Regions from separate parts of the Paracoccus sp. PARArs4 genome, predicted to be linked through region 1. Evidence: riboswitches for the same ligand, from Rfam matches in the RefSeq annotation. Region 1 holds a riboswitch; the other holds the start of a gene.
What was found. A riboswitch is a leader RNA that binds a small molecule or an ion and turns the genes downstream of it on or off. The one in region 1 is predicted to bind cobalamin.

Region 1 (12,042 bases):
GCTGGGGCACGCCCCCCTTGCGGCAGAGCTGGCCGAGGCCGCGATCCGCTGGCCGCTGGAGGATTACCGTGCGGCGCTTGGGACGCTGCCACAGGCGCTGCGGGACCGGCTGCGGGCCGAATGGGGCGATCCCTCGGACGACCCCGATTGCCGCGACGGCGCGTTCCACCTGCGCGCGCTGGTCCGCGACGACCTGATCCTGGCGCTGCAACCCGAGCGCAGCCACCGAAAGGGGCGCGAGGACGAATACCACGACCTGACCCGCCTGCCCCGCCACGCCTATGTCGCCTTCTACCTGTGGCTGCGGGCGCAGGCGCCCGATGCGCTGATCCACATGGGCGCGCATGGCACGCTGGAATGGCTGCCGGGCAAATCCGTCGCGCTGTCGGGCGAATGCTGGCCGCAGGCGCTGACCGGGGCGCTGCCCGTCATCTATCCCTTCATCGTCAACGACCCGGGCGAGGCCGCGCAGGCCAAGCGACGCCTGGGCGCGGTCACATTGGGGCACATGCCCCCGCCGATGCGTGCCGCCAGCCTACCCCTCGGCATGGCCGCGCTGGAACGCCTGCTGGACGAATATTCCACCGCCGACGGGCTGGACCCCGCCCGCCGCGACCGCCTGATCGCCGATATCCGCGACGAGGCCCGCGCATCGGGCGTGGAAACCGACCTGGGCATCCCCGCCGATGCCTCGGCCGCCGAGGCGATCACCCGGATCGACCGCTTCGTCTGCGACATCAAGGAAAGCCAGTACGGCGAGGGGCTGCATGTCTGGGGCAGCGGCCCCTGCGGCGATGCCGAGCGTCGGGGCCTTACGACCGCGCTGGCGGGGCGCTTCGTGGCCCCCGGGCCGTCCGGCTCTCCCGCACGGGGCCGGTCCGATGTGATGCCCACGGGGCGGAATATGTTTTCCACCGATCCGCGCGCGGTTCCGACGCCCGCCGCCCATGCGCAGGGCGTGAAACTGGCCGAGGAGCTGCTGCGCCGCCACCTGCAGGACCACGGCGACTGGCCGCGCGGGCTGGTCGTCGATCTGTGGGGCAGCGCCACGATGCGCACCGCGGGCGAGGAATTCGCCATGGCCCTGCACCTCGCCGGTCTGCGCCCCGCCTGGGACGAAGGCTCGGGCCGCGTCAGCGGGGTCGAGGTCGTGCCCCTTGCGCTGCTGGGCCGCCCGCGCATCGACGTGACGCTGCGGGTCTCGGGGCTGTTCCGCGACGTGTTCCCGGTGCTGGCGCAGATGTTCCAGACGGGCATCCGCGCACTGGCCGAACGGGACGAGGCTGCGGACCAGAACCCCTATGCCACCGATGCGCCGCGTGTCTTCGGCCCCGCGCCCGGCAGCTATGGGCTGGGGATGGGGACCGCGCCCGACAGCTTTACAGATGCCGCCCGCGCCGCCGCGGGCGAGGCATGGCTGGCCGCGTCCGAATGGGCCATCGGCGCGGACGGGCAATCGCGCCGCGACCGAGAGGCGCTGGACCTGCGCATGGCCGGTGCCGACAGCTTCGTCCACGCGCAGGACCTGCCGGAATCGGACCTGCTGCTGGCCGCCGACTATGCCGCGCACGAGGCAGGCTTCGCCGCCGCCGTCGCGCGGATCGGGGGCGCGGCGCCCGCGCTCTATCACCTGGACGCGACGCAGCCCGACCGCCCCCGCGCCCGCACCCTGCCCGAAGAGATCGCCCGCACCGTCCGCGCCCGCGCCGCCGATCCCGCATGGGCCGACGCGATGACCCGCCACGGTTTCCGCGGCGCGGCCGAGATCGCGGCGACGCTGGACCACATGGCGGCCTTCGCGCATCTGGCGGGCGCGGTGCCGCCGCATCTGTTCGACCTCTATCACGACGCGACGCTTGGCCGCCCCGAGATCGAGCGTTTCATGGCCGAGGCCAACCCGGCCGCCCTTCAGGCGATGCGCGACCTGTTCCGCCGCCTGCACGATGCGGGCCTGTGGGTGACGCGCCGCAACTCCATCGCCGCAACCCTGGGGGCCGCCGAATGAGCGGGATCCGGGGATGGTGTCCCGGCGCCCTGCGCCCGATGGAATCCGGCGACGGGCTGGTCGTCCGCATCCGCCCGCGCGGCGGCAGGCTGAGCCGCGTGCAGGCCAGAACCATCGCCGACGCCGCCGAGGCATGGGGCAACGGCACGATCGAGCTGACGGGCCGCGCGAACCTGCAACTGCGCGGCGTCACGCAGGCCACCCACGCCCCCCTGCTGGACGCGCTGTGCCAGGCCGACCTGCTGGACCCCGACCCCACGACCGAGCAGCTGCGCAACATCGTCGTCACGCCCTTCGCCACGCCCGCGACCGACCGGCTGGCCGCCGATATCGCCCGCGCCCTGACAGACAGCCGCCTGCCCCTGCCCGCCAAGTTCGGCATCGCGATCGACGACGCCCAGCCCGTCCTGACCGATGCCCCCGCCGACATCCGGGTCGAGGGCGACCTGATCCGCGCCGACGGCATGCCGCTTGCCGCCCCCCTGCGCGGACCGGACGACGTGGTCGCGATGGCCCGCTGGTTCCTGGACCAGGGCGGCGCGCCGGGCGGTCGGGGCCGCATGGCCGCGCTGATCGCCACGGGCATCCGCCCTGCCGCCGACACTCCCGCACGCCCCCCCGTCGCGCGCCCCGCCCCCGGCGCGACGCCTGCCGGGATGCTGGCGGGCTTCGAATTCGGCCAGATCCCGCCCGACACGCTGCGCAGGCTGTCGCGCCTTGCGCCCCTGCGGATGACGCCCTGGCGCATGATCATGGTCTGCGCGGCCCGCAGCCTGCCCGCGATGCCGGGGCTGATCCAGCGGCCCGACGACCCGCTGCTGCGCACCCATGCCTGCCCCGGCGCCCCCGCCTGCGCCTCCGCACATGCGCCAGTGCGCCAGCTGGCCCGCGACCTTGCGCCCCTGATGCCGCAGGGCGCGGTGCTGCATGTCTCGGGCTGCGCCAAGGGATGCGCCTGCCCGCGCCCCGCCGACCTGACCCTGACCGCGACGCCGCAGGGCTTCGACGTGATCCGCCACGGACGCGCCTCGGACCCGGCCGGGCTGCGCGGGCTTCACCCCGACCAACTGACCAAGGTGCCCTGATGCCCCACCACTATGAAACCGACGGGGCCGCGATCTATCGCCAGTCCTTCGCCACGATCCGGGCCGAGGCCGATCTGGTCCGCTTCGACGCGGACGAGGAACCGGTCGCCGTGCGGATGATCCACGCCGCCGGGCTGGTCGGGCTGGAACGCGACATCCGCTTCACCCCCGGCATGGCGAGCGTCGCGCGGCAGGCGCTGGCGGATGGCGCGCCGATCCTCTGCGATGCGCGCATGGTCAGCGAGGGGATCACCCGCCCCCGGCTGCCCGCAGAGAACCCCGTCATCTGCACGCTGAACGATCCGCGCACGCCGGAACTGGCGCAGCGGATGGGGAATACCCGCAGCGCCGCCGCGCTGGAGCTGTGGCGCCCCCATCTGGCCGGCGCGATCGTCGCCATCGGCAACGCGCCCACCGCGCTGTTCCACCTGCTGAACATGCTGGAAGATCCCGACTGCCCGCGCCCCGCCGCCATCATCGGCTGCCCCGTGGGCTTCGTCGGCGCGATGGAATCGAAGGACGCGCTGATGGCCGCGCCGCCCGTGCCCTCGCTGATCGTGCAGGGGCGGTTGGGCGGATCGGCCATCACCGTCGCCGCCGTCAACGCGCTGGCCAGCCGGAAGGAGTGATCGGATGGGACGCATCATCTGCGCGGGGCTGGGGCCGGGCGACCCCGACCTGATATCGGTCCGCGCCGACCGCGCGCTGCGCGGCGCAAGGCAGGTGGCCTTCTTCCGCAAGCCGGGTCGGCAGGGGCAGGCCCGCCGCATCGTCGAGGGCATCCTGCCCGCGGGCATCCCCGAACACGCGATGGAATACCCCATCACGACCGAGGTGCCCTTCGACAGCCCCGCCTATAACGACGCGCTGGCGCGGTTCTACGACGACTGGGCCGACCGGCTGGCGGCGCTGGCCGCGGCGGACGACCTTGTCGTCCTGTGCGAGGGGGATCCGTTCTTCTACGGATCGTTCATGCATCTGTATGTCCGCCTTCAGGGCCGCGTCGAAACCGAGGTGATCCCCGGCATCACCGGCATGTCGGGCTGCTGGACCGCGACCGGATCGCCCATCACCTGGGGCGACGACGTGCTGACGGTTCTGGCCGGGACGCTGCCGCAGGCCGAACTGGAACGGCGCATGGCCATGTCGGATGCCATCGTCGTGATGAAGACGGGCCGCAACCTCCCCCGCATCCGCGCCGCGCTGCAGGCGGCGGGCCGTCTGGACGACGCCTGGCTGATCGAGCGCGGCACCATGCCCGACCAGCGGCTGGCACGGCTGCGCGACGTGGACGCGGCCGACTGCCCCTATTTCGCGATCGTCATGGTCCACGGCCATGGCCGCCGCCCCGAAATCAGGTGCCCCGAATGAGCGGTCGCATCACCGTCGCGGGCCTCGGCCCCGGTGCCGATGCGCTGGTCACCCCCGAGGTGACGCAGGCCCTGGCAGAGGCGACCGATGTCATCGGCTATATCCCCTATGTCGCGCGGGTGGCGCCGCGCGCGGACCTGCGGCTGCACCCGTCGGACAACCGGGTCGAGCTGGACCGCGCCCGCCACGCGCTGGACCTGGCCGAGGACGGCGCGCGGGTGGTCATCGTATCCTCGGGCGATCCGGGGGTCTTCGCCATGGCCGCCGCCCTGTTCGAGGCGCTGGAGGAACGCGGCACCGATCCCGACATTCGCATCCTGCCGGGGATCACCGCCATGCTGGCCGCCGCGGCCCGCGCGGGGGCGCCCCTGGGCCATGATTTCTGCGCGATCAACCTGTCGGACAACCTCAAGCCCTTCGCGCTGATCGAGAAACGCCTGCGCCACGCCGCAAGGGGCGATTTCGCGATGGCCTTCTACAACCCGCGTTCGAAATCGCGCCCCGAGGGGTTCGCCCGCGTGCTGCAGATCCTGCGCGAGGAATGCGAACCCGAGCGCCTGCTGATCTTCGCCCGCGCGGTCTCGACCCCGGACGAGGAACTGCGCATCACCTCGCTGGCCGAGGCCACCCCCGAGATGGCCGACATGCGCACGGTGGTGATCGTCGGCAATTCCGCGACGCGCCGCGTGGGGCGGTGGGTCTATGCGCCCAGATCGGCGGGGGCGTGATGCAGCCAGTCCAGCACCTCTGCCGGATGGGCCGCGTGCGGACGCGGCGGCAGGACGGGGCGGTCGATCATCACGACCTGCACGCCCAAGGCGCGCGCGGCATGCAGCTTGGCCTCGGCCCCCGCGCCGCCGCTGTTCTTGGCCACCAGGTGCGTGGTGCCGTGGCGGCGCATCAGATACAGGTCTCCATCGACGGTAAAGGGGCCGCGGTCGATCACCACCTGTGCGCGGGGCAGCGGCGGGGCGGTTGGCGCATCGACCAGCCGCAGCAGCCAGCGATGCGGCAGATGCGCGAATTCCGACAGGTGCATCCGTCCGATCGCAAGGAAAACCCGCGCCGGATCGCGCGGCAGCACCGCGGCAGCGGCGGCCATGTCGGGCACGTGCAGCCACCCCTCGCCGCGCCATGCCGGACGGACCAGCCGGATCAGCGGCAGGCCCAGCGCATCGCAGGCCGCATGGGCATTGGCGCTGATCCGCGCGGCAAAGGGATGGGTCGCGTCGACCACATGGGTGATGCCCTCGCGGCGCAGGTAATCCGCCAGCCCCTCGGGACCGCCGAAGCCGCCGATGCGCATGGGGATGGGCATGGCCAATGGCTGCGCCGTCCGGCCCGCAAGGCTGTAGATCGCATCCATCCCCGCCAGCGCATCCGCCATGCGGCGGGCCTCGGTCGTGCCGCCCAGAAGAAGGATGCGCGTCATGTCTGAACCCTGGCTGTCGATCATCGGTCTGAACGAGGATGGCCTGCCGGGCCTTGGCGCCGCAAGCCGGAAGGCGCTGGAGGACGCGCGCATCGTCTTCGGCGGGCCGCGTCACCTGGCGCTGGCAGGGGTGGGCGCGCGGGGCCGCGAATGGCCCGTGCCCTTCGATCTGGCCCCGATCCTTGCGCTGCGGGGGGAACGGGTGGCGATGCTGACCTCGGGCGATCCGTTCTGGTTCGGCGCGGGCGGCAGCATCGCGGCGCATCTGGACCCGACGGAATGGCGGGCCTTTCCGGTGGCGGGGGTCTTCTCGCTGGCCGCCGCGCGCATGGGCTGGCGGCTGGAACGTTGCGCGACGCTTGGCCTTCATGCCGCGCCATTCACGCAGCTTCGCCCGCATCTGCATCGCGGCTGCCGCATCATCGCGACCCTGCGGGACGGCAATGCGCCTGCCGCGTTGGCCGAATGGTTGCGCGACATGGGCGCGAATGCGGCGCGGCTGACGGTGCTGGAGCGCCTGGGCGGCCCGCGCGAACGCGTCGGCCCGCTGCGGGACGGCCACGAGGCCCCCGTGGCCGTCGCCATCGACGGCGACTACCTGCCCGCGGGCTTCGGCCTGCCCATGGCGGCGGGGCGGGCGGACGAGTTGTTCGACCATCGCGGCCAGATCACGAAATCGCCCGTCCGCGCGATGACGCTGGCCGCGCTTGCCCCCCGACCGGGGGAGCTGCTGTGGGATATCGGCGGCGGGTCGGGGTCGATCTCGGTCGAATGGGCGTTGGCGGGGGGACGCGCCATCTGCATCGAACCGCGCGAGGATCGGTTGGACCTGATCCGCAGCAACCGCGACCGCTTCGGCGTGGCGCATCGCATCGACGCGCTGCAGGGCACCGCCCCCGATGCCCTGCGCGATCTGCCCGCACCCGACGCGATCTTCGTGGGCGGCGGCGGCAGCGCAGAGCTGTTCGACGCCATCCTTCCCCTGCCTGCCCGCATCGTCGCCAATGCCGTGACGTTGGAGACCGAATCCCTGCTGGCCACGCTGCATGCCCGCCATGGCGGCAGCCTGACCCGCATCGCCCTCAGCGAGGCCGCGCCCCTTGGCGGCATGCGCGGCTGGCAGCCCGCCCGTCCCGTCACCCAATGGAGCCGCCCCGCATGAGGATCGCGGGCATCGGATGCAGGCCGGGCACGCCGCCCGCAGCCATCGCCACCGCGCTGACCCGCGCAGGCGGGGCCGACCTGCTGGCGGGCATCGCGGCACGCGCGCCCGAATTGCGGGCCGCCGCGCAGGCGCTGGCCCTGCCCCTGCGGCTGGTCGATGTCGCGGGCATCGAAACCCCCACGCAATCGCCCCGCATCCTGAACCTTTTCGCCACCGGATCGGTGGCCGAGGCCGCAGCCATTGCCGCAGGGGGCCGCCTTCTGGGGCCGCGCACCGCCTGCGGCCCCGTCACCATCGCCATAGCCGAGGTTCCATGACCGTCCACTTCATCGGCGCCGGACCGGGCGCCGCCGACCTGTTGACCATCCGCGGGCGCGACCTGATCGCCGCCTGCCCCGTCTGCCTCTATGCCGGCAGCCTGATCCCGCCCGCGCTGCTGGATCACTGCCCCGAAGGCGCGCGGATCGTGAATACCGCCCCCCTCAGCCTGGACCAGATCATCGACGAGATCGCATCCGCCCATGCGGCGGGCCATGACGTCGCGCGGCTGCATTCGGGCGATCTGTCGGTCTGGTCGGCGATGGGCGAGCAGCTGCGCCGCCTGCGCGCGCTGGACATTCCCGTGCAGGTGACGCCCGGCGTGCCCAGCTTCGCCGCCGCCGCCGCGGCGCTGCAATCCGAACTGACCCTGCCCGGCCTTGCGCAATCGGTCGTCCTGACCCGCACCCCTGGCCGCGCATCCGCCATGCCCGAGGGCGAGAGCCTGAGCGCCTTCGCCGCCACCGGCGCCACGCTGGCGATCCACCTGTCGATCCATGCGCTGGACCGCGTGGTGGCCGATCTGTCCCCACACTACGGGCCGGATTGCCCGGTGGCGGTCGTCTGGCGCGCAAGCTGGCCCGACCAGCGCGTCATCCGCGCGCCCCTTGCCACCATCGCACAGGCGGCCCAGGGCATCGACCGCACCGCGCTGATCCTTGTCGGCCCCGCACTTGGCGCCGAGGGGTTCCAGGAAAGCCGCCTCTATGCCGCCGATTACGACCGCCGGTACCGCCCGACCGGCCCCAACCCCAGGTTCCCCGAATGACGCCCGGACTGATGATCTCTGCCCCCGCATCGGGCACCGGCAAGACGGTGCTGATGCTGGGCCTTCTGAACGCGCTGCGCCGCCGCGGCATGGATGTGCAGCCTTTCAAGTCGGGACCGGACTATATCGACCCGGGCTTCCACCGCGCGGCCTCGGGGCGGCCGTCCTTCAACCTGGATTCCTGGGCGATGGAGCGGGGGCGTATCCTGACTCATGTCACCGCCCAGCCGGATGCCGACCTAGTGCTGGCCGAGGGGTCGATGGGCCTGTTCGACGGCGTTGCGCATCGGGGCGAATCCGGCATCGGCGCCAGCGCCGAGATCGCGACGCTGACGGGCTGGCCGGTGGTTCTGATCATCGACGTGTCGGGGCAGGCGCAGTCGGCGGCGGCGGTCGCGCGGGGCTTCGCCACGCTGCAGCCCGACCTGCCCTTTGCGGGGGTGGTGCTGAACCGCGTGGCCTCGGCCCGGCATGAAACCCTGATCCGCGAGGGGATGGACCGCGCGGGCATCCGCGTGCTGGGCGCGCTGCCGCGACAGGGCAACATCACCCTGCCCGAACGCCATCTGGGCCTTGTCCAGGCCGAAGAGACCGAGGGCCTTCAGGCGATCCTGGACCATGCGGGCGACTTCATCGGCGCGCATTGCGACCTGGACGCGATGCTGGGTGCGGCGGCGGCCCGCCCCCTGCCGCCCGCCGATCCGCCCACCGCCATGACGCCCCCCGGCGGGCGGATCGCGCTCGCGCGGGACGCCGCGTTCTCCTTCACCTATCCGCATGTGATCGACGCGTGGCGGCGGGCGGGCGCGACGATCCTGCCGTTCTCGCCGCTGGCCGACGAGGGGCCGGACGACGGCGCGGATTGCTGCTGGCTGCCTGGCGGATACCCGGAACTGCACGCCGGACGGCTGGCCGCTGCGGACGGATTCCGGCAGGCCATGCACCGCTTTGCCCGCACGCGGCCCGTGCACGGGGAATGCGGCGGCTACATGGCGCTTGGCGCGGGGCTGGTCGATGCCGAGGGGCAGCGTCACCCGATGCTGGGCCTGCTGGGGCTGGAGACCAGCTACCACAAGCGGCGGATGCACCTGGGATACCGCCGCGCGACACCGCTGGCGCCGCTGCCGGGGCTGGGACGCGCCGCGCTGCGGGGGCACGAGTTCCACTATGCCTCGATCCTGTCCGAACCCGATGCGCCCCTGGCCCATGTCACCGACGCGAATGGCCGCGAGGTCGCGGAAACCGGCAGCCACCGCGCGACGGATGGCGGCGGGCAGGTCAGCGGGACGTTCTTCCACCTGATCGCGCCCGCCGCGACTTGACGGAAGCGTGATCGTCGTGTCTGGCTGAGGACGCATGGTGCCCGGATGACGCGATACGTGTCGGGCTTCATCGGGAATGGGGAAGGGCGGACCAAATCGCGGCGCCCGAAGCCCCAGCCGCCCCCGCGACTGTATGCGGAGAGCGGGCGTCACGCGCGCCACTGGACCCGTCCGGGAAGGCCGACGCCCCGCCACGACCCGCAAGCCAGGAGACCGGCCATGCATCGCAAATGCCACGGCCGTCGGGTGTGACGGCGACAGGAGAACAAAAATGCATATCGAACCGGGCGTCGTGAACGGCGCGAAGATCATCCTCAGCTATGCCACCGCGGCGACCGCGGGCCTCTATGCGCTGCGGCTGGCGGCAAAGGACCACGGCCTGCGCGGGCTGCCCTCGCTTGCGGCGCGGGCGGTGATCGCCACGGCGCTGACCTTCGTCTTCTTTCAGGTCCTGCCGAAATTCCCCGTGGGCGTGTCCGAGGTTCACCTGATCCTGGGTTCAACCCTGTTCCTGCTGCTGGGCGCCGCCCCCGCCGCACTGGGCCTTGCCGCGGGCCTTGCGCTGCAGGGACTGTTCTTCGCCCCGGCGGACCTGCCGCAATACGGCATGAACGTGACCACCCTGCTGGTGCCCCTGTTCCTGCTGCGCGAGATCGCGGGCCGGATCATCGCGCCCGGCACCGCCTATGTCGATCTGCGCTATGGCCAGGCGCTGGCGCTGTCGACGGCCTACCAGGGCGGGATCGTCGCCTGGGTCGCCTTCTGGGCGTTCTGGGGTCAGGGCATGGCCGCGATCGGCGGCGTGATGTCCTTTGGCGCGGCCTACATGCTGGTCATCGCGCTTGAACCGCTGGTCGATCTGGCCGTGCTGGCCGGTGCGAAGTCGCTGCGCGGCCTGCGCGGCAGCCCGCTGGTAACGGGCCGCCTGTTCGCGTGACCGAGCTTTCGCTGATCGGGATCGGGGCCGGAAACCCCGATCACCTGACCTTCCAGGCGGCCCGGGCATTGTCCCGGGCCGATCTGATCCTGATCCCTCTCAAGGGCGAGGAGAAGGCAGATCTTGCCGGCCTGCGCGCGCAGATCGTGGCCGCCCATGCGCCGCAAGGCCGCGTCGTGCGGTTCGACCTGCCGCAGCGGGCATCGGGTGGCGATTACCTGTCCCATGTGAACGACTGGCACAATGCGATCGCGGATGCGTGGCGGGCGCAGATCGACGCGCATCTGCCAGGCGGCGGCACGGTCGCGGTGCTGGTCTGGGGGGACCCGTCGCTCTACGACAGCAGCCTGCGGATCGCGGAACGGCTGGGCCTGCCGGTGCGCGTCGTGCCGGGGATCACCGCGATCCAGGCGCTGTGCGCGGCCCATGCGATACCGCTGAACGATCTTGCCGCCCCCGTCCAGATCACCACCGGACGCCGGTTGCGCGACGAGGGCTGGCCCCCCGGCGCGGACCGCGTCGTCGTCATGCTGGACGGTCATTGCGCCTTTGCCGACCTGCCGCCCCATGGCCTGCACATCTGGTGGGGCGCCTATCTGGGGATGGAGCGCGAGATCATCGCGGAAGGCCAGCTGGCCGAGGCCGCCCCGCGCATCAGGGCGATGCGCGCCGAGGCCCGCGCGCGTCACGGCTGGATCATGGACTGCTATCTTCTGGCGCGGGCCTGAAAGGTCGCGGGCCTGAAAACTAAGGCGGCCCCGAAATCGGGGCCGCCTTTGATCTTCTGCAGAAGGCTCAGGCCTGAAGCGAACGGACGCCGACCTCGCCTTCGCCCCGCGACTTGATCGCCGCCACCGCCGCGATGCTGCCCGCGGCAGTGGTGAAATACGGGATCTTGTCATACAGCGCGACGGCGCGGATCTCGCGGCTGTCGGCGATGGCCTGCGCGCCCTCGGTCGTGTTCAGCACCATCGTGATCTCGCCGTTCTTCAGGCGGTCCACGATGTTCGGGCGACCCTCATAGACCTTGTTGACGCGCTGCGTCTCGACACCGTGGCCCGCCAGGAAGTCCGCCGTCCCCGAGGTCGAGACCAGCGTGAAGCCCATCTGCGTCAGGTCGCGCGCGGCCTGCGCCAGGGCTTCGGTCTTGTCGGAATCCTTGACCGAGACGAAGACGCGACCCTCGTGCGGCAGATGCGTGCCGGCACCCACCTGCGCCTTGAGGAAGGCGCGCGGGAAGTTGCGGTCCCAGCCCATCACCTCGCCGGTGGAACGCATTTCCGGCCCCAGCAGCGTGTCGACGCCCGGGAACCGGGCGAAGGGCAGCACGGCCTCCTTGACCGAGAACCAGGGCGTGATCGGATCGGCCAGGGTCATCGGGTCGGCGAAGGGCAGGTCGTCCTCGGGGCCGACGCCCTCGGGATAGGGCGCGCGGGCGGGGAAGTTCGACATCGGCTCGCCCGCCATCAGGCGCGCGGCGATCGAGGCGATGGCGCTGTCGGTGGCCTTCGCGACGAAGGGCACCGTGCGGCTGGCGCGCGGGTTCACCTCCAGCACGTAGATCTCGTCGCCCTTCAGCGCGAACTGCACGTTCATCAGGCCGACGACCTTCAGCGCGCGCGCCATCTCGACGGTCTG
Region 2 (12,042 bases), on a different contig from region 1:
CTGCTGTTGCTGGCGGGCGCGCATGACAGCCTTGCCGCGACCCATTCGCAGCTTGCATCCGAGCTTGGCACCGCCCGGGAGGTGATTTCCCGCCTGCTGCACGATTTCCAGAAGCGCGGCTTTGTCGCGCAGTCGCGGGGACGGATCGACATCGCCGACCGCGCGGCGTTGCGGGCGATGGCGCAGGCCGGGTGATCGGCCAAGCGTGACAATGTCACCGACGCGCCGCACCGCGGGCCTTATCCACGGACCGAGAGCCACCGGCGGATGCCCCGCCCGGCCAAGTCACGAGGATCGCGATGGATACCGTCTTCACCCCCTGGTCGTCCCTTCAGGGTGGGCTGCTGATCGGATTGGCCGCCGTCATGCTGATGGCGGGGCTGGGCCGCGTTCTGGGGGCCACGGGTATCCTGTCGGGTCTGGTCTTCGCGCCGTCGCGCGGGGAAGCCGGTTGGCGGCTGGGGCTGGTGATCGGCATGGTCGCCGCGCCGGAAATTCTCTGGGCGCTTACCGGACGCCTGCCGCGGATCGAGGTTCCGGCCGGTCCCGGCATGATCGTCGCGGGCGGGATCCTCGTGGGGTTCGGCGCCAGCCTCGGGTCCGGCTGCACCTCGGGACACGGGGTCTGCGGGCTGGCGCGGCTGTCGCGCCGCTCGATGGTCGCGGTGCCGGTCTTCATGGCGACGGCGGCGGCGACCGTCTTCGTCATCCGCCACGTGATCGGGGGATAGGGGTCATGCGCTTCGCTCTTGCCGTCGCGACCGGGCTGGTCTTCGGGATCGGCATCGCCCTGTCGGGAATGATGGACCCGGCCAAGGTGCTTAACTTCTTCGACATCGCGGGGGCGTGGGACCCGTCGCTGGCCTTCGTGATGGGGGGCGCGCTGGCCGTCGCGCTGCCGGGATACCGGCTGGCCCTGCGGATGGACGGACCGCTGCTGGCACAGCGCTTCGATCTGCCGACAGCGACCCGCCCGGATGCGCGCCTGATCGGGGGATCCGCCATCTTCGGCATCGGCTGGGGCATCGCGGGCTTCTGCCCCGGGGCTGCGATCCCCGCGCTCGGGACCCTGCGATGGGAGGTTGCCTTGTTCCTGTCGGCTGTCATCATCGGCTTCATGCTGCGCCGCATGTCGTTCCCGGCCCCCCGCCCGAAGGAGATCCCCAGATGACCGCCTTTCCGCTTCGCATGGACATCCACCCCGAGGTTCACGGCTTCTTCGACAAGGACACGAACACGATCAGCTACCTGGTGCGGGACCCGTCATCCGACGCCTGCGCGATCATCGACAGCGTGATGGACATCGACTACTCCGCCGGGCGGATCACCCATGACCACGCGGACGAGCTGATCCGCCAGGTGCGCGACCGCGGGCTGCGGCTGGAATGGATCATCGAAACGCATGTCCATGCCGACCACCTGTCCGCCGCGCCCTATATCCAGGAACGGCTGGGCGGCAGGATCGGCATCGGCGCGCAGATCATGGTCGTTCAGGACACCTTCGGCAAGATCTTCAACGAGGGGACCGAGTTCCAGCGCGACGGCAGCCAGTTCGACCGCCTGTTCGAGGATGGCGACCGCTACATGGTGGGCAACATGCCGGTCTTTGCGATCCATACCCCCGGTCACACCCCCGCCTGCATGGTCCATGTCATGGGCGACGCGGCCTTTGTCGGGGACACGCTGTTCATGCCGGATGGCGGCTCGGCCCGTGCCGATTTTCCCGGCGGCGATGCGGGGGTGCTGTTCGATTCCATCCAGCGCGTCCTGACGCTGCCGGACGAGATGCGCCTGTTCATGTGCCACGATTACGGCCCGAACGGCCGCGACATCCAGTGGCAGACCACCGTGGCCGAGGAAAAGGCCCACAACATCCATGTCGGCAATGGCCGCACCCGCGAGGAATTCGTCCGCTTCCGGACCGAACGCGACGCGACGCTGGCGATGCCGCGGCTGATCATCCCCTCGCTTCAGGTGAACATGCGCGGGGGCGAGGTTCCGACCGACAGGGATGGCCGTCCCATGCTGAAGGTGCCGGTCAACGGACTGTAGGTCGCGGTCCTGGCCGATTGACTTGGCCCCCGGCAGCGGTCATGCATCGCTGCGATGGTTCCCGCGCGGCCAAGGTTCCGGGCGGGTGAAAAGGGAACGCGGTGAGGTGTAACCAGAAGGTGCCGATTCCGCGACTGCCCCCGCAACTGTAAGCGGTAGCCGACCCCATATGCCACTGGCGCCCGCGCCGGGAAGGCGGGCAAGGCCGCGATCCGCAAGTCAGGAGACCTGCCATCGCGACTGCGACCATGCCGGGCGGGGTGCCCCGGAGGGATCACGCTGGCGATGCGCCCGGTCCCGCCGGAACGTCGTCCTGCGCCTTCCTTTGCCCCGTCCTTCACAACGATGAAGGACGACAAGATGAAGAAGCTTGCGATCGCGATCTGCGCGACTGGATTTCCGCTGGCGGCGCTTGCCGCGCCGACCGAATACCCCCTGACCATCGAGAATTGCGGCCATCGCGTGACGATCCCGGAACGCCCGGCGAATGTCGTCTCGATCGGCCAGTCCACGACCGAGATCCTCTATGCCCTGGGGCAGCAGGACCGCATGGCCGGCACGGCGCTGTGGTTCAACGGCGTGCTGCCGGATTACGCCCGGATCGACGCCGGGGTGGAGCGCATCAGCGACAACACCCCCAGCTTCGAGGCCGTGGTGAACAAGCGCCCCGGCTTCGTGCCCACGATGTTCGAATGGATGATCGGCGAACAGGGCGCGGTCGGCACCCGCGAACAGTTCGAAGATCTGGGCATCCCGACCTATGTCATGCCGACCGATTGCAGCGGCAAGGACAATCTTGTCGGCGCCGACGGCACGCGCCTTGCGCCCTTCGACATCGGCACGCTGTGGGACAGCATCACGCAGATCGCCACGGTGATGGATGCGCAGGCGGCGGGCGATGCGCTGGTCGCCGACCTGCAATCGCGCGAACGCGCGGTCGTGGCGCAGGCGCGGGCGCTGGATCTGCCCGACGCCTCGGCGGCGGTCTGGTTCTCCTCGTCCGAGATGGAGGCCGATCCCTACATGGCAGGGGGCATGGGCATCCCGGCCTGGATGCTGTACCGGCTGGGCCTGCGCAACGTCGTCTCATCCGACGAGGAATGGCCGACGGTGGGGTGGGAGACCATCGCCCGCGCCGATCCCTCGGTCCTGTTCATCGCGCGGATGGATCGCCGCCGCTTCCCGGCCGACGACGTGCAGGCCAAGCTGGAGTTCCTGCGCAGCGATCCCGTGACCAGCCGCATGCAGGCGGTCCGCGATGACCGCATCGTCATCATCGACGCCGAGGCCATGCATGGCAGCATCCGCATGCTGGACGGGCTGGAGGCCATGGCCGAGGGGATGGGCAGGCTGGCCGAATGACGCTTCGGACGCTGCCCCTGATCCTTGGCCTGATCGTGGTCGCGCCCCTGCTGGGCGCGGCCCTGGGCGAGACGCCGATCCCGCCCGCGACGGTGTGGAAAGCGCTGGCGAACCAGCTGTGGGACGCGGGCCACGCGGTCGATCCCATCGACCAGGGCATCGTCTGGGCCTATCGCCTGCCGCGCGCGCTGGTCGCGGGGGCCTGCGGGGCGGGGCTGGCGATCTCGGGGCTGGTGCTGCAGACGCTGCTGCGCAATGCGCTGGCCGATCCCTATCTGCTGGGCATCTCGGCGGGGGCGTCGACGGGTGCGGTGCTGGTCGCGGTGGCGGGCCTCGGGGCGGGGATGCTGCCCATGTCGGCGGGGGCGCTGATCGGTGCGCTGACGGCCTTCGCGCTGGTCGTGGGCCTTGCACGGCTGTCTGGCGGCGGACCGGGCGCTCGGGGTGCCGCGCAGATCGTGCTGGCGGGGATTGCGGGCTCGCAGCTGTTCAACGCGCTGACCAGCTTCGTGATCGCGCGGTCGGCCAATGCAGAACAAGCGCGCGGGATCATGTTCTGGCTGATGGGCAACCTGTCCGGCACCCGGTGGGAGGATGTCGGCAGCACGCTGACCGCTGCCATCGTCGCGCTGGCCGTCACGCTGTGGCACGTGCGCGCGCTGGACGCCTTCGCCTTCGGCAGCGATGCGGCGGCGGGGCTGGGCGTGCCCGTGCGCCGCGTGCAGGCGGTCCTGATTCTTGCGACGGCGGGGGCGACGGCGATGATGGTCTCGGTCACCGGGGCCATCGGCTTCGTGGGGCTGGTCGTGCCCCATGCGGCGCGGTTCCTCGTGGGCAGCCGGCATGGCAGGCTGGTTCCGGCGACCGCGCTTGCCGGAATGGTCTTCCTGATCGCCGCGGACGTGATCGCGCGCGTGCTGGTGCCGGGTCAGACCCTGCCCATCGGCGTGGTGACCGCGCTGGTCGGCGCGCCTGCCTTTGCCGTCATCCTGATCCGGGCAAGGGGGTCCGCATGACGCTGGAGGCCAGATCGCTGTCGTATCGCGGGATCCTGCGCGACGTGGACCTGCGGCTGTCGGGCCCCGAGGTTCTGGGCCTGATCGGGCCGAACGGCTCGGGGAAATCGACGCTGATGCGGCTGATGTCGGGCCTGATCCGGGCGGATCGCGGGGCGGTGACGCTGGACGGGCACCCCATCTGCAGTCTGCGCCGTCGCGACGTGGCGCGGCGCATGGCGATGGTCGCCCAATCCGCCGAGACCGCCGACCGCATCACCGTCCGCGATGCGGTCTCGCTTGGGCGCACGCCCTGGCTGGACGCGCTGCGGCGCTGGTCCGATGCGGACGCGGCGCATGTCGCCCGCGCGCTGGAACGCGCGGATCTGACCCATCTTGCGGATCGCGACTGGTCCACCCTGTCGGGCGGCGAAAGACAGCGCGCCCATATCGCCCGCGCCCTTGCGCAGGACCCCGCGATCCTGCTGCTGGACGAGCCGACGAACCATCTGGATATCGGCCATCAACTGGCGATCCTGGATCTGGTGCACGCCCTGCGCATCCCCACCATGATCGCGCTGCACGACCTGAACCAGGCGATGCGCTGCGACCGGCTGGCGGTCATGTCCGCCGGTCGGCTGGTCGCGGTCGGGCCGCCCGAACAGGTGCTGACCGCGGACCTGCTGGCCGATGTCTTCGGCGTTCGCGCCACCGTGCTGACCGATCCCGACGACGGCAGCCGGCTGATGCGGTTCAAGCCCCTGCGCCAAGCCCCAGCACCGGCCACAGCGAGGCGACCAGCAGCGCCGCCATCGTCACGTTGAAGACCCGCAGCCGCACCGGGTTCGACAGCCAGCGCCGGACCACCGTCCCCAGCCACGCCCAGACCGAGATCGCCGGAAAGGACACCAGCGCAAACGCCCCCGCGACCAGCGCCACCGACAGGAACGAACGGTCGGGCGCATAGAGCGTGACGGCCGACAGGCACATCGCCCATGCCTTGGGGTTGACCCACTGGAACGCCGCCGCCTGAAGCGCGGTCATGGGGCGCGCATCGGCGGCGCGGTCCTGGATGGGGGCGGCGGTCGCGACCTTGGCCGCAAGCCACAGAAGATAGCCGACCGACAGCACCTTCAGCACGGTGTTCAGCACCGGCACCGCCTGGAACAGCGCCATCAGCCCCGCGCCCACCAGAAGCGACATCAACGAGACCCCGCCCACGATCCCGATCATGTGCGGCAGCGTCCGGCGAAAGCCGAAATTCGCGCCCGATGCCATCAGCATCAGGTTGTTCGGCCCCGGCGTGATCGTGGCGGCAAGGGCAAAGCCCAGAAGGGCGGTCAGGACGGTCATGGTCATCGGTCTTGTCTCTGGCTTGGTTCGGCGCAACAATAGCGGTGATCCGGCGCAATGATCCGCCAAATATCGTGCTGAACGCGATAATCGCGCAATGAAAGGCCCCGATGGATCCTCTGGACGTGAAGATATTGCAGGCTTTGCGGCGCGACGGGCGCATCAGCAACGTCGCGCTGGCCGAGCGGGTCGGGCTGTCGCCCTCGGCCTGCCTGCGGCGCGTGCAGGAACTGGAGCGTTCGGGCATCATCCGCGGCTATCGCGTGGTGACCGATCCCGAACGGATGGGGCGGGGGCTGGCCGTCTATGTCATGGTCGGGCTGTCATCGCACAACAAGCGCGCGCAAGAGGGGTTCGAGCACGCAATGGCCGCCGCCCCCGAGGTGGTCGAGTGCCACAACATCGCGGGCTCGTTCGAATACATCTTGCGGGTCGAGACCGCCGATCTTGCGGCCTACAAGCGCTTCCATACCGAGGTTCTGGGCACGCAGTCGCATGTGAACGCGATCAATTCCCACATCGTCATGGACAGCAGCAAGGACGAACGCGCGACCTGACGGGCAGGCCGCGCGGGTGTCTCAGTCGATCAGGCCGACGCTGCGGCGGATCCCCTTGTCCCGAAGCGAGATCTCGTCGCCAAGCCACTGATCGGCCTCGGGGCCGCACATCCACAGCAACGCGCGGGCGGGCCATTCGGGCGGGATATGCACGGACCAGTCGAGCTGGCTGACCGGGTTGATGCCGCTGTCGCGGATCGCGGCCTGCATGTCGGTGGCGACGGTGCCGGGCGACAGGCTGATGGCGCGGATGCCGTCGCCGCGCGCCTCGAGGTCCAGCGCACGGGTCAGCATCAGCGCCCCGGCCTTGCTGGCGCAATAGGCGCTCCAACCTTCCTGCGGGCCATGCGCGGCGCCCGAGCCGATGGTCAGGATCGTGCCGCCCCCCGCCTTGCGCATCACGGGCAGGGCCGCGCGTATGCCGTTGAAGACGCCCTTGATGTTCACGTCGATGGCCTGGCCCCATTCGTCGGGGTCGGCATCGGCTATGCCCGCAATGGGACCGATTAGCCCCGCATTGTTGATCAGCACGTCCAGCCGGCCGAAGCGTTCCAGCAGCGTCGCGACGGCCTGCTGCATCGCCACCGCATCGGCCACGTCGCCTGCCAGCGCCACGCCGCCGATCTCGGACGCCAGGGCCGCGACGGCATCCGTGCTGCGGGCCATGACGCCGACCTTCGCGCCCGCATCCGCGAACAGCCGCGCCGTCGCCGCGCCGATCCCCCGGCTTGCGCCCGTGACTAGAACCACCTTGTCCTTCATGTCGGCCATCCTGCCGCCCCCGTTCTTGTGCTGCATATTCGGACGACACCCTAATCGCGTGGAGACCCGAAGGAAAAGGGCGTCACGGCAGGATGCCCGCCAGATCGACCATCAGTCCCGTCGTGGCCATCCCCAGATTGTCGCCGCGCAGGGTCAGCTGCAGCCAGCCGTCCGGCCCGATCCGCAGTCCCTCGATGGTGCAGAACGCGTCCTCCTGCACGATCTCGGGGCGGTGCAGGGGCATCGCCTCGGGGGCCGTCGCAAGATGGATGCCCGGCACGTCCGACAGCGCCGCGGCGATCTGTTCGCGGGTCGCATCCGCGGCCAGCCGCGCGGTCAGCGTGATCGTGTGCCCGCGCCAGACCGGAACGCGCGTCGCCATGCAACTGGTGGTGAAGGCGCCCCCGAACAGGATGCGCAGTTCATCCTCCAGCGCGCGGGCCTCGCCCGGCAGGACCGAGGTCACGTGGTCATGCGCCCGATGCGCCTGCATCCCCGGCAGGTCCGTGCCGCTGACAGCCTGCAGCGTCGTGACATGCAGCGCGTCGATCCCGAAGGCGCGGTGCAGCCGCGCAAGAGGCAGGGCGCAGATCGCGGTCGTGCAGTTCGGCGTGGCCAGAAGCTGATGCCCGCGCGTGTCCGGCAGCGGCATTCCGGGCGCCAGCAGCAGCCCCGCCCCGCGTGCGTATTCGCAATGCGACAGGATGCGCGCGCCGCGGCCCAGATGCCGCTTCTCGATCGCCTCGGCGCCCGCATCGGGCAGGAAGGACAGGATCAGGTCGCCCGGCGCGGCGGCATCGGGGGACAGGATGCGCTGGCCCAGCACGAAATCGCGGGCCTCGGGCGCTGCGAACCACGGCAGATCGGCAGCCGATTCTGCGTGGCGATGATCGTGCAGGCTGACGATCTCCAGTCCCGGTTCGCGCAGAAGGCGTGCCACGAGATGCTGGCCCAGAAGCCCAAGTGCCCCGAGAACGGACAGTTTTTTCGTCACGGCAATCCTCCATGCAGATTTTTCTTGCCAGATTGAATATGTCATCACACCATACCTGACATGTTAAAGCGAGCGGTATGACATTTCATGTATGATCCAAGCTCTCCCATGTTGCGTTCGGGCCTTTCGGATGGCGGGCTTCCCAGCCCCGACGCCAAGTCCCGCTTTGCCGAGGACCGGATGCTTGCCGCCACCATCTGGTGCGAGATCGCGCCCGGCGAGGTCATCACCGAGGCCGACGCGATGGAGCGTTTCGGCCTGTCGCGCGCCGCGGCCCGTGCGGGGCTGATGCGGCTGGGCTTCGACGGATGGGCATCGCCCAAGGCGCGGATGGGGTGGGAGGTGCTGCCGATCACCGGCCAGCTGATCGGCGACGTGCTGTCGGCCCGCCGCATCGTCGAACCCGGCCTTGCCCATGTGCGCCTGACCGACGCCGCCCTGACCGAGATGGAGCAGATCCACGACATCCTGAAGGCCCTGTCTCGCGGTGGCGACGATGCCGCGGTCAGCGCGGTGCGCCTGCATGTGGACCGGATCGACGGGCTGCTTCTGGGGGCGATCAACCCCTTCACCGCGCGCCACCTGCGCAAGCTGTGGCACCATTCCGCGCGGATCACCCATTTCCTGGAAGGCGACAGCGGCACGCTGTTCCGCCGGGACGACGTGTCAGACCTGGTGGGGGCGGTGCTGCAACGCGACGCCGCCGGCATCGAGCGCGCGCGACTGGCGCTGATCGATGCGCAGGAACGCTATTTCCTTCGCCAGCTTCTGAAGAACGACGCGCCGCTGATGCCGGGCAGCGGGCTGGCGGCGCGCAACAACCACGAAAACGCTGCGACCAACAGGAGACCTCAATGACCCCCAAGCTCAACCTGCTGCTGGCCAGTGTCGCAGCCGCCACCCTTGCACTGCCCGCGATGGCCAAGGACCTGACCGTCGATCTGTCGGGCGAGCCGTCCTCGCTGGACCCGCAGGTGCAGTGGAACCCCGACAGCTACTATGTCTATCGCAACATCTTCGACAACCTGGTCACGCGCGACAATGACGGCAACATCGTGCCGCAGATCGCGACCGCGTGGGAACAGGTCAGCGATACCGAGATGCTGCTGACGCTGCGCGACGACGTGACCTTCCATGACGGCCAGAAGCTGACCGCCGAGGATGTGGTCTTTTCCGTCCAGCGCATCACCGACCCGGAATTCGCCTCGCCGCAGCTGGGTCAGTTCAACCAGATCGCATCTGCCGAGGCGGTCGATGACGTGACCGTCAAGCTGACCACCGACGGTCCCTATCCGGCGCTGATGGCGCAGCTGGTCAAGCTGTCGGTCGTGCCCAAGCACGTGGTCGAGGAAGTCGGCGCCGAGGCGTTCAACGCGGCCCCCGTGGGGTCGGGCCCCTACAAGTTCGAGGGCTGGGATCGCGGCGTGTCCGTCACGCTGACCCGCAACGACGATTACTGGGGCGAGGCCGGTCCGTTCGAGGGCGCGACCTTCCGCGCCGTGCCCGATGCCGCGACGCGCCTTGCGAACCTTCAGGCGGGCACCGCCGATCTGGTCGTGGGCCTGGACAGCGACGGCGCCGCGCAGCTGGAAGGTCAGGGCGACGTCAAGGCGCTGTCCGCCCCGACCGAGCGTGTGGCCTATTTGGGCATGAACCTGGACAAGCCGCCCTTCGACGACCCCGAACTGCGCAAGGCCGCCAGCATGGCGATCGACAATCTGGGCATCACCGAGGGCTTGCTGGGCGCAGGCGAGGTGCCGATGGCGCAGCTGTCCTCGCCCGCGCATTTCGGCTATGCCGAGGGGATCGAGCCCTGGGTCTTCGACCCCGATGCCGCCAAGGAGATCGTGTCGGCCAAGGCGGATGTCGCCGCGACCCCCGCGACCTTCGCCACCGCGCCGGTCTTCGATCAGCGCATCGTGCAGGCGCTGCAGCAGATGCTGAACGATGTGGGCTTCAACGTCTCGATCAGCGTGACGGACATGCCGACCTATCTGAACATCGTGCGGTCCGAACCCGCGGACAACGCGGAACTCAGCTTCGGTCGCTGGTCCTGCGCCTGCCAGGACGCCGACGGCATCGCCTATCCGCTGCTGCATTCCGACAGCAACTGGAGCCGCGTGAACGACCCCGAACTGGACAAGCTGCTGGACGAGGCCCGCGTGTCGCTGGACCCCGAGGTCCGTCAGGACGCATATGCCCAGGTCCACCAGATCGTGCGGGACAACTACTATCTGCTGCCGATGTACCAGGCGGCGGTGCTGTATGGCGCGGCGTCCGAGCTGGAATTCACGCCGACCGCCAATGAGAGCATGTTCCTCAACCGCATGAGCTGGTCCGAGTGATGTCCGCCTTCCTTCTGAAACGCTTGCTTCAGGCAATGGTCACGGCGTTCGGCGTCATCACGCTGGTGTTCTTCATCCAGCGCCTGACCGGCGATCCGACCGCCCTGCTGCTGCCCGAGACGGCGACGCAGGAGGATTTCGAGGCCATGCGCAGCGCGCTTGGCTTCGACCGGCCCCTGATCGAACAGTACGTCGCCTTTCTTGGCGACATGCTGCGCTTCGACCTGGGCCGGTCCTATATCCAGAACGCCCCCGTGGCCGAGATCCTGGCCAGCCGCATCCCCCAGACCCTGCAACTGGCGGGGGGCGCGCTGCTGGTGGCCTTCGCCATCGGTCTGCCCGCGGGCGTCGTCATGGCGCTGACGCGGGGGCGGGCGATCTCTCGCTGGATCATGGGCGTCGTGCTGGCCTGCCAGTCGATGCCCACCTTCTGGAGCGGGATCATGATGATCCTCGTCTTCGGGGTCTGGCTGAAATGGCTGCCGCCTTCGGGCACCGGCACGCTGGCGCATCTGGTGATGCCCTCGATCGCGCTTGGGCTTCTGTCGCTGGCGACCTATGCGCGGATCACGCGTTCTGCCGTCATCGACGAGCTTGGCCGCGACTATGTGAGGTCCGCCCGTGCGCGGGGCGTTCGCACGCCCCGGCTGGTCCGGCGGCACCTGCTGCGCAATTCGGCCATTCCGGTCGTGTCGATCACGGCGCTCGAGATCTCTCAGCTGCTGGCGGGCGCGGTGATCGTCGAGACGGTATTCGCCTGGCCGGGTCTGGGGCAGCTGACGGTGCAATCCGTCGCCTCGCGCGATTTCGCGGTGGTTCAGGCGGTCGTGCTGCTGGGGGCGTTTGCCACCATCTTCGCCAACCTCGCGGCCGACATCCTCTATTCCGTGATCGACCCGCGCGTGCGTCTGGGGGGCCAGTGATGAGCGTTGCCGCAACCCGTCTGCCCGCCCGCATCTTGCCCTGGTGGCCCGCGATCCTGCTGGGCGCGATGGTGCTGGTCGCGATCTTCGCGCCGCTTCTTGCGCCGATGGACCCCGACCGGCAGAACCTGCTGGCCCGCCTGAAGGTGCCGGGCTTCGAGAGCCGGGGCGCCACCAACTGGCTGGGCACGGACGAGCTGGGCCGCGACATCCTCAGCCGCCTGATCCATGGCGCGCGGGTGTCGATTTCCGTGGCCGTCCTGTCGGTGCTGCTGTCGGGCGTCGTGGGCATCACCGTCGGCATGCTGGCCGGATACCTGCGCGGCTGGACCGAGACCGTGCTGATGCGGCTGGTCGACATCTTCCTGTCGATCCCCGCGATCCTGCTGGCGATCATCACCGTGGCGGTGCTGGGGCCGGGCTTCTTCAACGTGATCCTGGTCCTCGTGCTGACGCGGTGGCCGCGCTATGCCCGCGTGGCCTATGGTCAGACGCTGTCGGTCGCCCGCCAGCCCTTCGTGACCCTTGCGCGGTCGATGGGCTGTTCGGTCCCGCGCGCGCTGCTGCGCCACATCCTGCCCAACATCATCGGGCCGATCCTGGTCGTGGCCACGCTGGAATTCGGGCTGATGGTCCTGTTCGAGGCGGGCCTGTCATTCCTGGGCCTCGGCGTGCAGCCGCCCACCGCAAGCTGGGGCG

Region 2: linked by a shared signal. The riboswitch ahead of QMZ16_RS14020 (ABC transporter substrate-binding protein) and the one ahead of QMZ16_RS12060 (energy-coupling factor ABC transporter permease) in region 1 are both predicted to bind cobalamin.

What each region holds. Positions count from the first base shown of each region.
Region 1 is NZ_CAMZMW010000014.1:19,031-31,072, reverse strand. Features, by position in the region: gene cobN (cobaltochelatase subunit CobN) at 1-2,005, shown strand, start outside; gene QMZ16_RS12105 (precorrin-3B synthase) at 2,002-3,090, shown strand; gene QMZ16_RS12100 (precorrin-8X methylmutase) at 3,090-3,719, shown strand; gene QMZ16_RS12095 (precorrin-2 C(20)-methyltransferase) at 3,724-4,461, shown strand; gene cobJ (precorrin-3B C(17)-methyltransferase) at 4,458-5,189, shown strand; gene QMZ16_RS12085 (cobalt-precorrin-6A reductase) at 5,162-5,893, opposite strand; gene cbiE (precorrin-6y C5,15-methyltransferase (decarboxylating) subunit CbiE) at 5,892-7,055, shown strand; gene QMZ16_RS12075 (cobalamin biosynthesis protein) at 7,052-7,375, shown strand; gene cobM (precorrin-4 C(11)-methyltransferase) at 7,372-8,145, shown strand; gene QMZ16_RS12065 (cobyrinate a,c-diamide synthase) at 8,142-9,467, shown strand; cobalamin riboswitch at 9,486-9,704, shown strand; gene QMZ16_RS12060 (energy-coupling factor ABC transporter permease) at 9,739-10,404, shown strand; gene cobF (precorrin-6A synthase (deacetylating)) at 10,401-11,132, shown strand; gene carB (carbamoyl-phosphate synthase large subunit) at 11,200-12,042, opposite strand, start outside.
Region 2 is NZ_CAMZMW010000019.1:1,583-13,624, forward strand. Features, by position in the region: gene QMZ16_RS14000 (Crp/Fnr family transcriptional regulator) at 1-195, shown strand, start outside; partial or broken gene QMZ16_RS14005 (YeeE/YedE thiosulfate transporter family protein) at 288-731, shown strand; gene QMZ16_RS14010 (YeeE/YedE family protein) at 737-1,171, shown strand; gene QMZ16_RS14015 (MBL fold metallo-hydrolase) at 1,168-2,052, shown strand; cobalamin riboswitch at 2,091-2,303, shown strand; gene QMZ16_RS14020 (ABC transporter substrate-binding protein) at 2,413-3,414, shown strand; gene QMZ16_RS14025 (iron ABC transporter permease) at 3,411-4,430, shown strand; gene QMZ16_RS14030 (ABC transporter ATP-binding protein) at 4,427-5,233, shown strand; gene QMZ16_RS14035 (LysE family translocator) at 5,163-5,768, opposite strand; gene QMZ16_RS14040 (Lrp/AsnC family transcriptional regulator) at 5,873-6,319, shown strand; gene QMZ16_RS14045 (SDR family oxidoreductase) at 6,341-7,090, opposite strand; gene QMZ16_RS14050 (Asd/ArgC dimerization domain-containing protein) at 7,164-8,075, opposite strand; gene QMZ16_RS14055 (GntR family transcriptional regulator) at 8,184-8,933, shown strand; gene QMZ16_RS14060 (ABC transporter substrate-binding protein) at 8,930-10,420, shown strand; gene QMZ16_RS14065 (ABC transporter permease) at 10,420-11,343, shown strand; gene QMZ16_RS14070 (ABC transporter permease) at 11,343-12,042, shown strand, end outside.